One region of the Salinivibrio sp. KP-1 genome, then DNA from elsewhere that is predicted to be linked to it. Evidence: predicted binding sites of a transcription regulator. Region 1 holds the regulator's gene; each other region holds the start of a gene.

Region 1 (3,285 bases):
TGGCACCACCACCACCTCGGAAGCCTTCCGAAAGATGTTCCAAATGATGAACATCAAAGCGGCCTGGCTAGAAGGGGACAGTTTTCATCGCTTTACCCGTCCCGAAATGGACGTCGAGATCCGTAAAGCGCGTGAGCAAGGTAAACATATCAGCTATTTTGGCCCCACCGCCAACGACTTCCCTCGGCTGGAACAGTTTTTTCGTGAATATGGTGACCAAGGCACCGGGAAGTACCGCCGCTACTTACATACCTTTGATGAAGCGGTGCCCTATAACCAAATGCCTGGTACCTTCACGCCATGGCAAGACTTGGCCGACAATACCAATGTATTGTTTTACGAAGGGTTGCACGGCGGCGTGGTCGACGGTGACGTCAACGTTGCGCAGCACGTCGATCTCTTGATTGGTATGGTCCCCATCGTCAACTTAGAGTGGATTCAAAAATTTGTCCGTGATACGCGCGATAGAGGCCATTCTCGTGAAGCGGTGACCGACTCGATTGTGCGCTCAATGGATGATTACCTGCACTATATCACCCCGCAGTTTTCTCGCACCCATATCAACTTTCAGCGCGTTCCCACGGTAGATACCTCAAACCCATTAAATGCCAAAGGGATTCCGTCTTTGGATGAAAGCTTTGTGGTGATCCGCTTTCGTGGCATGAAAAACGTCGACTTCCCTTATCTGTTGCAAATGATCACCGGGTCGTTTATGTCGCGCCATAACACCTTAGTGGTGCCGGGAGGAAAAATGGGCTTTGCAATGGAATTGATCATCCGTCCATTGATCCAGCAATTGATAGAAAAAGGCAAGATTGGCTGAGGCGTAGCGCATTCATGATGTATTACTTCTCAAGCCGTGATCTTAGCCACGTTTTTGCCAGTTTTTTAGGCGGTTGGCCTAGATCAAAATCAAGAAATCACCAACAAAAAAAGATACACTCTTGTTAACATACAGTGAGCTTGTAGCCCGCGTTCAGACTTCGTATTCTGTGCAATGATCTGATGGGTTACCCCTCAGACAAAGATAGGACGTTGTTGCCGGGCAACACATGCAGAGGAAATAAGTTATATGGTTCCAGGAAAACCTCAAACAGACCCTACACTCGAGTGGTTCCTTTCACATTGTCATATTCATAAGTATCCGTCGAAAAGCACGCTTATCCATGCTGGTGAAAAGGCGGAGACCTTGTATTACATCGTGAAAGGGTCTGTGGCCGTACTGATCAAAGATGAAGAAGGCAAGGAAATGATCCTGTCTTACCTTAACCAAGGTGACTTCATCGGTGAGCTCGGGCTTTTCGAAGAAGACCAAGAGCGCACTGCTTGGGTACGCGCCAAATCACCGTGTGAAGTGGCAGAAATTTCATTCAAAAAGTTCCGCCAGCTTATCCAAGTGAATCCTGATATCTTGATGCGCTTGTCCTCACAAATGGCGCGCCGCTTGCAGGTAACGAGCCAAAAGGTGGGGGATCTTGCCTTCCTGGACGTCACAGGGCGCATTGCGCAAACCCTGTTGAACTTGGCGAAGCAGCCTGATGCCATGACGCATCCTGATGGTATGCAGATTAAGATCACCCGTCAGGAAATTGGCCAAATCGTTGGCTGCTCACGCGAAACAGTGGGACGTATCCTTAAAATGCTTGAAGAGCAAAACCTCATTTCCGCACACGGTAAAACCATCGTGGTATACGGCACACGCTAATCGCGCCGCTCTCTGTATCACCAACCGACGCCCTGGCGTCGGTTTTTTTATCTCCATTATCTGGCAAGCACGCGGATTGCTTCTACACTCAAAACGACATAGTTAACATAAAATTAACAAGGTGTCGTTTATGAAAAAACTCATGGTTACCCTCACCGCCTTCGCGCTCTCTGTGTTTTCAGTCCATGCTGCGTCCAATACGACGATTGTCCACCCCGAGCCACGCGCCGGCTCGGCCCTTGATCTCTATGCCATTGAGCTCATCGAGTTTCTTGCCGAAAAGTCGGGAGAATCTGTTACCTTACAAGCCTTTGACGGCCAAATTGGCTCTCAATCTCGTAAGGTGGAAATGCTCAAGCAAGGCAAGCTCACCGTCGACTGGCTTGGTGCCGACCGTACACTGGAAGCTGAATTGATCCCCGTTCGCTATCCCGTGTTTCGTGGCTTACTCGGCCATCGCCTGTTTATTACCAATCAAGCCACCGAGCCCCAACTTGCTCAGATAAGTAGCGCGAGTGACTTGCAGTCTCTGACTATGATTCAGGGACAAGGTTGGGCCGACGTCAAGGTGCTTAACTCAGCGGGATTTCGCGTACGTGAAATATCGAGCTTTGAAAACATTTTCAAAGTGGTTGATACGGGCCGGGCCGATCTCTTCCCTCGTGCCTTGATTGAGCCTTTTAGTGAATTAGCCGAGCGGCCGCAATACGGTAATCTGTTAGTTGACCCACACCTGATGCTGATCTATCGCTTCCCAATGTTCCTGTTTGTGTCTCCGCAACATGCTGACGTCGCCGAGATGTTGAATAGCGCCTTTGAAACGGCATACCAAGATGGGTCATTCATCGAGTTTTTCAATAATGCGCCTTTAGTTAAGGAAACCTTTGAAAAGGCGAACATTGGTGAGCGTACTGTCATCCGAGTCGACAACCCGCATTTAAGCAACGAAACACAAGCGATTCCAGACACGTTTTGGCTCGACATCGAGACCCAATAGACGATAAAAAAGGGAGCGTATCACACACTCCCTTTTCATAGGGCGTCGCCCCATATTCGTTCAAGAACGAATAACTAGTGGGTGCTTTCAAAGATTTTGTCTGCCGAAGCAGCCACAAAACCTTGGTAAAGTTCACCATTGGGCAGGACATAACGCTTGGCAAACTCGTAAAAGCCACCCGGGATGGTTTGCGTGCAATCGGAGAAAGTAACGGGCACGCGGTCAGCCATGGTGGAGGATTGCTCCAGATACACAGATGCATCCCCTTTGACTTCCCCGCCTGACTCGTTAATCGCAAAGCCATTATCGCGCAATCGGTTGTTCACCGAGAGGCAATCATCATGCGCATTCAGCTGATTCACACTCACGGTAAAATGGTTCGCACCATAACCGTGTGCCGCCACCCAAGACGCATATTCACTCTCTTCGGCAAGCGTTTGATAGGTTGCCCAATCAATATCCCATAGGCGGCCCTGATGGAGAAAATCGCTGCCTGTAAGTGACGACGCATCAACTTGTGCCACCAGCTTCTCAACAATCGCCTGAAGCGCGGGCGAGCATTGCTCGACCATCAATTCACTGA
Region 2 (3,285 bases), on a different contig from region 1:
TTTTCGAGTCCATTTTCGTTTACTCACCGTCCATGGTGAGAAACAGCGTGAGTGGCCGCGAGCGAATACGCTAGGGGAATCACAAGGAAAGGTAGAGACCTGCCAGGGTCGCACTCATCAGGTTGGCGAGTGTCGCCGCGAGAATGGCTCGCATACCGAGTGTCGCAATATCGCCTCGGCGTTCGGGTACGATGCCGCCTAGGCCTCCCATCAGCATGGCAATGGAGGTCAAGTTGGCAAAACCACACAGCGCAAACGTCACGATAGCTTGACTGTGGGCGGATAATTGGCCTTTTAAGTTCATAAAATCGGCAAAAGCAACAAACTCGTTCACCGCGATTTTTTTACCAATCAAGGTGCCTGCGGTCATGGCTTCATGCCAAGGAATGCCAATTAACCAAGCCACCGGCGCGAACAGGTAGCCAAACAGCCATTCAAGGCTTAGCTGAGGCAGGTTCAAAAGAGGACCAAGCTTACCTAACCCACCATTGATGAGCGCAATCATACTGATCACGGCCAATAAACTGGCACCCACTGCCATGGCGATTTGTAAGCCACTTAAGGCGCCTTGCGTGCCGGCATCAATCAGGTTCACTGGTTTGTCCTGTGTGTCTTGCACTGATTGATGTTGCGTCGGGGTCATCGGTGTTTCGGTTTGTGGCACGATGATCTTGGCCATCATGAGTCCTGCCGGTGCCGACATAAACGCCGCCGCAATAAGGTACTTCATTTCCACACCGAGCCCTGCATAGCCTACCATGGTGCCGCCAGCCACTGAGGCGAGCCCACCCACCATGACAGCAAACAGCTCTGAGCGTGTCATGGCAGCAAGAAAAGGCCGAACAACCAGCGGCGCTTCAACAGAGCCAACAAAAATATTGGCGGTGGCAGACATTGATTCTGTACGCGACGTGCCGAGTACACGTCGTAGTAGTCCACCAATCAGGCTAATGACCCATGTCATGACCCCAATGTGGTACAGCACAGCGATCAGTGCAGAGAAAAAAACGATGGTGGGCAATACATTAAAGGCGAATATAAAACCGAGTTTGAATTTAGCGAGATCGCCAAAGAGGAACTCTGCGCCTATGTCACCAAAGCTGATGATCGCAGAGACGGTGTCAGACGCGTTGGCCAAAATACGCTGGCCAAGGGGAACCGAGATGATAAAGCCAGCAAAGACGATTTGTATGAGGAATGCACCGCCAACGGTGCGCCAGTTAATCGCGGATCGATTTTCAGAAAAACCCATCGCGATAAGAAAGAGGACGCTAATCCCCAACAGGCCAATGCCAAACTGCATGATGTTGCTCCGCAAACGTTAAACTTGAGATGGAAAACGATTGCGGCGGTATTGTACGTGGTTTTTCTTATGTGACAAGTGTCACTTTGTGTGTTTTGTGTTTGCATTTTGTTTCATCAATGGTGTCTTTGATATGAGCAAGCGAGTTGCCCAAGCGTGATGACTTTCACGATCGTTATGTTTGCTTAGCAATGGTGGAAAATACGACTATGATTTTAAAAGGGTGTTAGGCGTTCTAAAACGCTATTAACCAAATTGTTTATTGTTCTGAAATAAAGAGTTCAAATAACCGGGAAAGCCAGTAAAATCGGGGCATGGAGGGAAGTTGGTGTTGGGTGCTTGGTTAGAAAGTAAACATTTGGTTAGGGGCCTAATTAAATTTTTTCTCAGATGTGGTAATGTAGTTGATTGTGTGGTGACAGCTGGTCTTTTATTGCTGGTAAAGATGGCTTGAACAGCAATGAATAATGGGCGCACCACCAACACTCACAGGCTTCCGAATAAACGGACTAAGGAGTTAACTCGTGAGCGATAAAAGCCATGAAGATATGATGACACCAGACGGGAAGGTTAACCCGATCGATACTGATTATCAGGTCGGTCAGGATAACGTGGCACTGAAACTCGGCCCGTTTGGTTTTGATATTCACAACCGAGTATTTATGGTCTCAGGGCTGGCTATTTTGGCCTTCATTTTTGTCACCCTGGCCTTTCAAAACCAAATTGGTCCTGTTTTTGGGGATCTACGTGGATGGCTAACTTCAAACCTAGACTGGTTCTTCCTTTCAGCAGGAAACATTTTTGTTATTGCCTGTCTAGTGCTGATTGCGTCTCCACTGGGTAAAGTGAGACTCGGTGGTACCGAAGCTAAGCCCGATTACAGCTACGGCGGCTGGTTTGCGATGCTTTTCGCAGCCGGTATGGGTATTGGTCTGATGTTCTACGGGGTTTCAGAGCCACTGACGCATTTCCAAACGGCGTTAGGCGGGACATCCGTGGGCGCTGATGGTCTTCGCACTGACTGGGCGCCTTTGGGTGCGGCAGCCGGTGATACAGAGGCGGCGCGCCGCTTGGGTATGTCTGCCACGATTTTCCACTGGGGCTTACACCCATGGGCGATTTACGCGGTATTGGCGTTAGGCCTGGCACTGTTTGCGTACAACAAAGGCTTGCCTTTGACCATGCGTTCTGTGTTCTACCCACTGTTCGGTGAACGTGTTTGGGGCTGGACGGGCCACGTGATTGACATTTTGGCAATCATCGCGACCTTGTTTGGTCTTGCAACATCGCTTGGCTTGGGTGCCTCACAGGCATCAGCGGGTCTTCACTATCTGTTTGATACACCGCTAGGTGATACCACAGAAGTGTTGCTGGTAATGGGCATCACAGGCGCCGCGATTCTTTCGGTTGTGGCTGGTGTTGATAAAGGGGTCAAGCGCTTATCTGAAATCAACATGATGCTTGCGCTATTGCTGCTCATCTTTGTGATTGCAGTGGGTCCAACCATCGCTATCCTGACCGGTTTCTTTGGTAACTTGGGCGCGTATCTACAAAACTTGCCTGCGCTGTCAATGCCATTTGGCCGTGAAGATGCCAACTTTACTCAAGGTTGGACATCCTTCTACTGGGCATGGTGGATTTCTTGGTCCCCATTCGTCGGTATGTTTATTGCGCGCGTATCGCGTGGCCGTACCGTGCGTGAATTCATCACTTGTGTGTTGATCATCCCATCAGCAGCCTGTGTATTGTGGATGACTGCCTTTGGTGGCACCGCAATTGGTCAGTTCGTCAATGAAGGCTATACCGCGGTTACGGACGCAGAGCTGTCACTGAAACTGTTTGCGATGTTAGATGATCTGCCACTAGCAGCGATCACCTCGTTTATCGGCATTATCCTGGTCATGGTGTTCTTTATCACCTCGTCAGACTCAGGGTCATTGGTTATCGACACCATTTCTGCCGGCGGTAAAGTGAATGTTCCT
Region 3 (3,285 bases), on a different contig from region 1:
ACCGAGATAAGCACCATCCAGCCTTGTGCGATACCCGAGTGCGCTTCGGCTTCTGTTTGTTCACGCAACAAGCGTTGCGATTCAGACACCACTCGCGCATACCCGTCGATCACAGTAATGGTGCTGCCGAAAATACAGAAAAAGGCGACCACCGCAATCAAATAGCGGGACCATTCACCAATGGTGGCGGCATACAGGCCCACTAACTGATGCGAAAAGCCAATACCTGATTGCTTTAGTTCAACCCCGCTGCCGTGCAGAAGCAAGGCACCGAGTGATAAGAACACAATCGCCAACAGCGCGGTACCAATGTAGCCAACGTTAAAATCAAACAGCGCCGCTTTGGCGTTGATCGGCTCAGATTGCGCTTTACGCTTGAGCCACACCGAGGTGATGCTAGATATTTCAATCGGGGCAGGCATCCACCCCATGGTCACCACGATAAAGCCGATAGCGGCGACAGACCAAATCGAGGGCGCATTGAAGTTGGGTTCAACCGCAACAGGGTTCCCCACGGCAACCGTCACCGCCACCAAGGTGGCACAGGTGAGCGTCGCCATGATCACTTTCGATAAGGTATCCAGCGCTTTGTAATGCCCCGCAATCAAGATGACTAAGCAGGTGGCCACAATAATGCTCGAGAGCACCGTCAGTGAGAGATCAAACGGCACAAAATAGCTGAGCAAGCTGGCACTAAATAAGGTCAAGGCCGCGGTGTTAATCACGCCAGAGACCGCACTTAAAGCGACAAACAGCCACAAGTAAGGGCGACCTAAACGTGCATAGCCCTCGACCAAGGTTTCACCGGTTCCTGCGGTGTATTGTACGCCTGCACGAAAAAAGGGGTATTTAAACAAGTTAACGAGCAGGATCAATGCCGCAAGCTGCCAGCCATAAATGGCTCCGGCTTTGGTTGAAGCAACAAGGTGAGAGCCGCCTACAGCTGCCGCGGCCATCATTATACCTGGCCCCAATGCGCGTAGACGTTGCATCATCGACAAGCTAGATCCTGCCTGATGCGAAGAGACGGTTTGCATGTGTGTTTCCTTTATTATGGTTGCGTTGTTGTGTTTGCTTTGTTTTATGTTTTTTAGCGCTATTGCTTTTGTTTTTTCCATTGAGGCTTATTTTTAACGCCTTGCCTTCAATAATTTTGTCAATAGCCACCCATGAATATCATATGAGCCAAACGTGTCAACCAATCTTGCCAAATTTGTTAAACGTAGGCGTGATGCTGGGTGTGAATGATAGACACCACCAAGGTGACACAAAAAGAGAGGGATAAACATCCGACCATTGTCTGAGAGACAAGACACAGCCAAAACGGCCGTTTGCAACGGCTAACAATCACTGAATAAGTGTGATCGAGCGTCAAATTCTTCTGGAAATGAGAGTTTAATCACAATAGAATGCTCGCCCAACATGTGCTCTTTGCACAGTGATAGCCAAAGAGTGACTGTGTCGCGATTCGCGGCTGAAGAAAAAGCGTCCAAGGTCGGGCCCACCTTCACCGAACCCGCGGTACGATGTAACGCATGATGGAACCTCTTGCCATCCTGGCAGCGTGTCGTACTCATCCGTACCGCAAGTGCAACACAACGGCAAGGTAATCTATTTATGCAACTTCTCTATAGTGCGGCAGGTCTGGTCGCTCTGTTTCTGTGCGCGTGCGCATTTTCCACCAACCGCAAAGCGATTAACTGGCGAACAGTGCTAGGCGCGTTTGGCCTGCAAGCTGGGTTTGCTGCCCTGGTACTCTATATTCCTTTTGGTCAAGCCATGCTAGGGGCAATGAGCAATGGCGCGGCGAAGCTGCTCTCATTTGCTAACGAAGGCATCGAATTTGTGTTTGGGCCACTGGCGAACGATGGGTTTATTTTCGCTGTTAAAGTACTGCCGTTAATCATTTTTATCAGTGCGCTGATTTCTCTCCTTTATCATCTCGGCATTATGCAGTGGGTTATAAAACTCCTCGGCGGTGGCATACAGCGATTACTCGGCACCAGCCGCGCAGAATCCTTGGTCGCGACCAGCAACATCTTTCTTTCTCAGGGCGAATCTCCTTTGGTAGTTCGCCCTTTTCTTAGCAAAATGACCCGCTCTGAACTCTTCGCCGTAATGGTCGGCGGCATGGCCTCGGTGGCCGGCAGTGTGCTTGGCGGATATGCCGCGATGGGCGTGGATTTAAAATACCTGATTGCCGCGAGCTTTATGGCCGCGCCCGGTGGATTATTGATGGCCAAAATCATTGTCCCTGAGACCGAAACACCCGCCGAGCAAAGCCAGGTAGAAATCAGCGATAGCGATCAAGCCAATGCGATTGACGCCCTCGCCAGCGGCGCGATGAATGGCATGAAAGTCGCGGTCGCCGTCGGTACCATGCTGGTGGCCTTTATCAGTGTGATTGCGATGCTAAACGCCGGGCTAGGAAGCATTGGCGAGCTGCTTGAACTAGACGGCTTGAGCTTAGAAAGCCTGTTCGGCTATTTATTCTCACCCTTGGCATTGCTTACTGGGGTGCCGGTGCATGAAGTGTTTGCCGTCGGCAACCTGTTAGGCCAGAAAATCGCACTCAATGAGTTTGTCGCCTTTTTATCGTTTGCCGATATCAAAGCGAACCTTTCTGTGCAAAGCCAGGTGATTGTGACTTTTGCCTTGTGTGGCTTTGCTAATATCGGCTCGATTGCCATTCAACTTGGCTCGATTGGTGCCATGGTGCCCGAACGCCGCAAAGATGTGGCAAGCTTAGGCGTGCGCGCAGTGATTGCCGCCACCTTTGCCAACCTAATGAGTGCGGCACTGGCGGGTATTTTTATCGCGCTATAAGTACTGCGCGGTAACGTGTCTCAGTTAAAAGCAGGGCGATTGGCGGCAAGCTAATCGCCTTTTGCTAGCAATATCGCCAACCTGATCACGGCTTGAGCGAACAGGCAAAAAGCGGTAAATAAAGGGTTTACAAGCCAAAGCGAACCCAATAATATACGCCGCGTTCCGGAGAGATGGCTGAGTGGTTGAAAGCACCGGTCTTGAAAACCGGCAAGGGTTAATAGCCCTTCTAGGGTTCAAATCCCTATCTCTCCGCCACATACCGAAAAGCCGCTGCCCAGTCAGCGGCTTTTTTGCGTTTATCCCCCCACACACTCCCAAACCCTGACCGCGCCAACATTTTAGACGCCTTTGCCTAAACACACTGCCCTGCGTTTGATAATCTAGCCCCCCTAAAATTTTCGCCCATGCATGGCCTTTTGGACGCCGCCAACCAGAGGGCGGTAGCGTGGGGGTAAT

The links. The regulator CRP, encoded in region 1, controls carbon source genes, mostly activating them, when cyclic AMP is high. The targets are predictions, from matches to a motif close to TGTGANNNNNNTCACA.
Region 2: the regulator CRP is predicted to act here: its motif matches at 1,374-1,389, upstream of WN56_RS03295 (NupC/NupG family nucleoside CNT transporter).
Region 3: the regulator CRP is predicted to act here: its motif matches at 1,389-1,404, upstream of WN56_RS01945 (NupC/NupG family nucleoside CNT transporter).

The regions. Positions count from the first base shown of each region.
Region 1 is NZ_LAQR01000036.1:166,132-169,416, reverse strand. Features, by position in the region: gene WN56_RS09525 (phosphoribulokinase) at 1-823, shown strand, start outside; gene crp (cAMP-activated global transcriptional regulator CRP) at 1,073-1,705, shown strand; gene WN56_RS09515 (hypothetical protein) at 1,836-2,702, shown strand; gene WN56_RS09510 (DUF1338 domain-containing protein) at 2,777-3,285, opposite strand, start outside.
Region 2 is NZ_LAQR01000001.1:739,237-742,521, reverse strand. Features, by position in the region: gene WN56_RS03295 (NupC/NupG family nucleoside CNT transporter) at 80-1,303, opposite strand; gene WN56_RS03290 (BCCT family transporter) at 1,852-3,285, shown strand, end outside.
Region 3 is NZ_LAQR01000001.1:428,806-432,090, reverse strand. Features, by position in the region: gene WN56_RS01950 (NRAMP family divalent metal transporter) at 1-1,037, opposite strand, end outside; gene WN56_RS01945 (NupC/NupG family nucleoside CNT transporter) at 1,618-2,826, shown strand; tRNA gene WN56_RS01940 (tRNA-Ser) at 2,994-3,084, shown strand.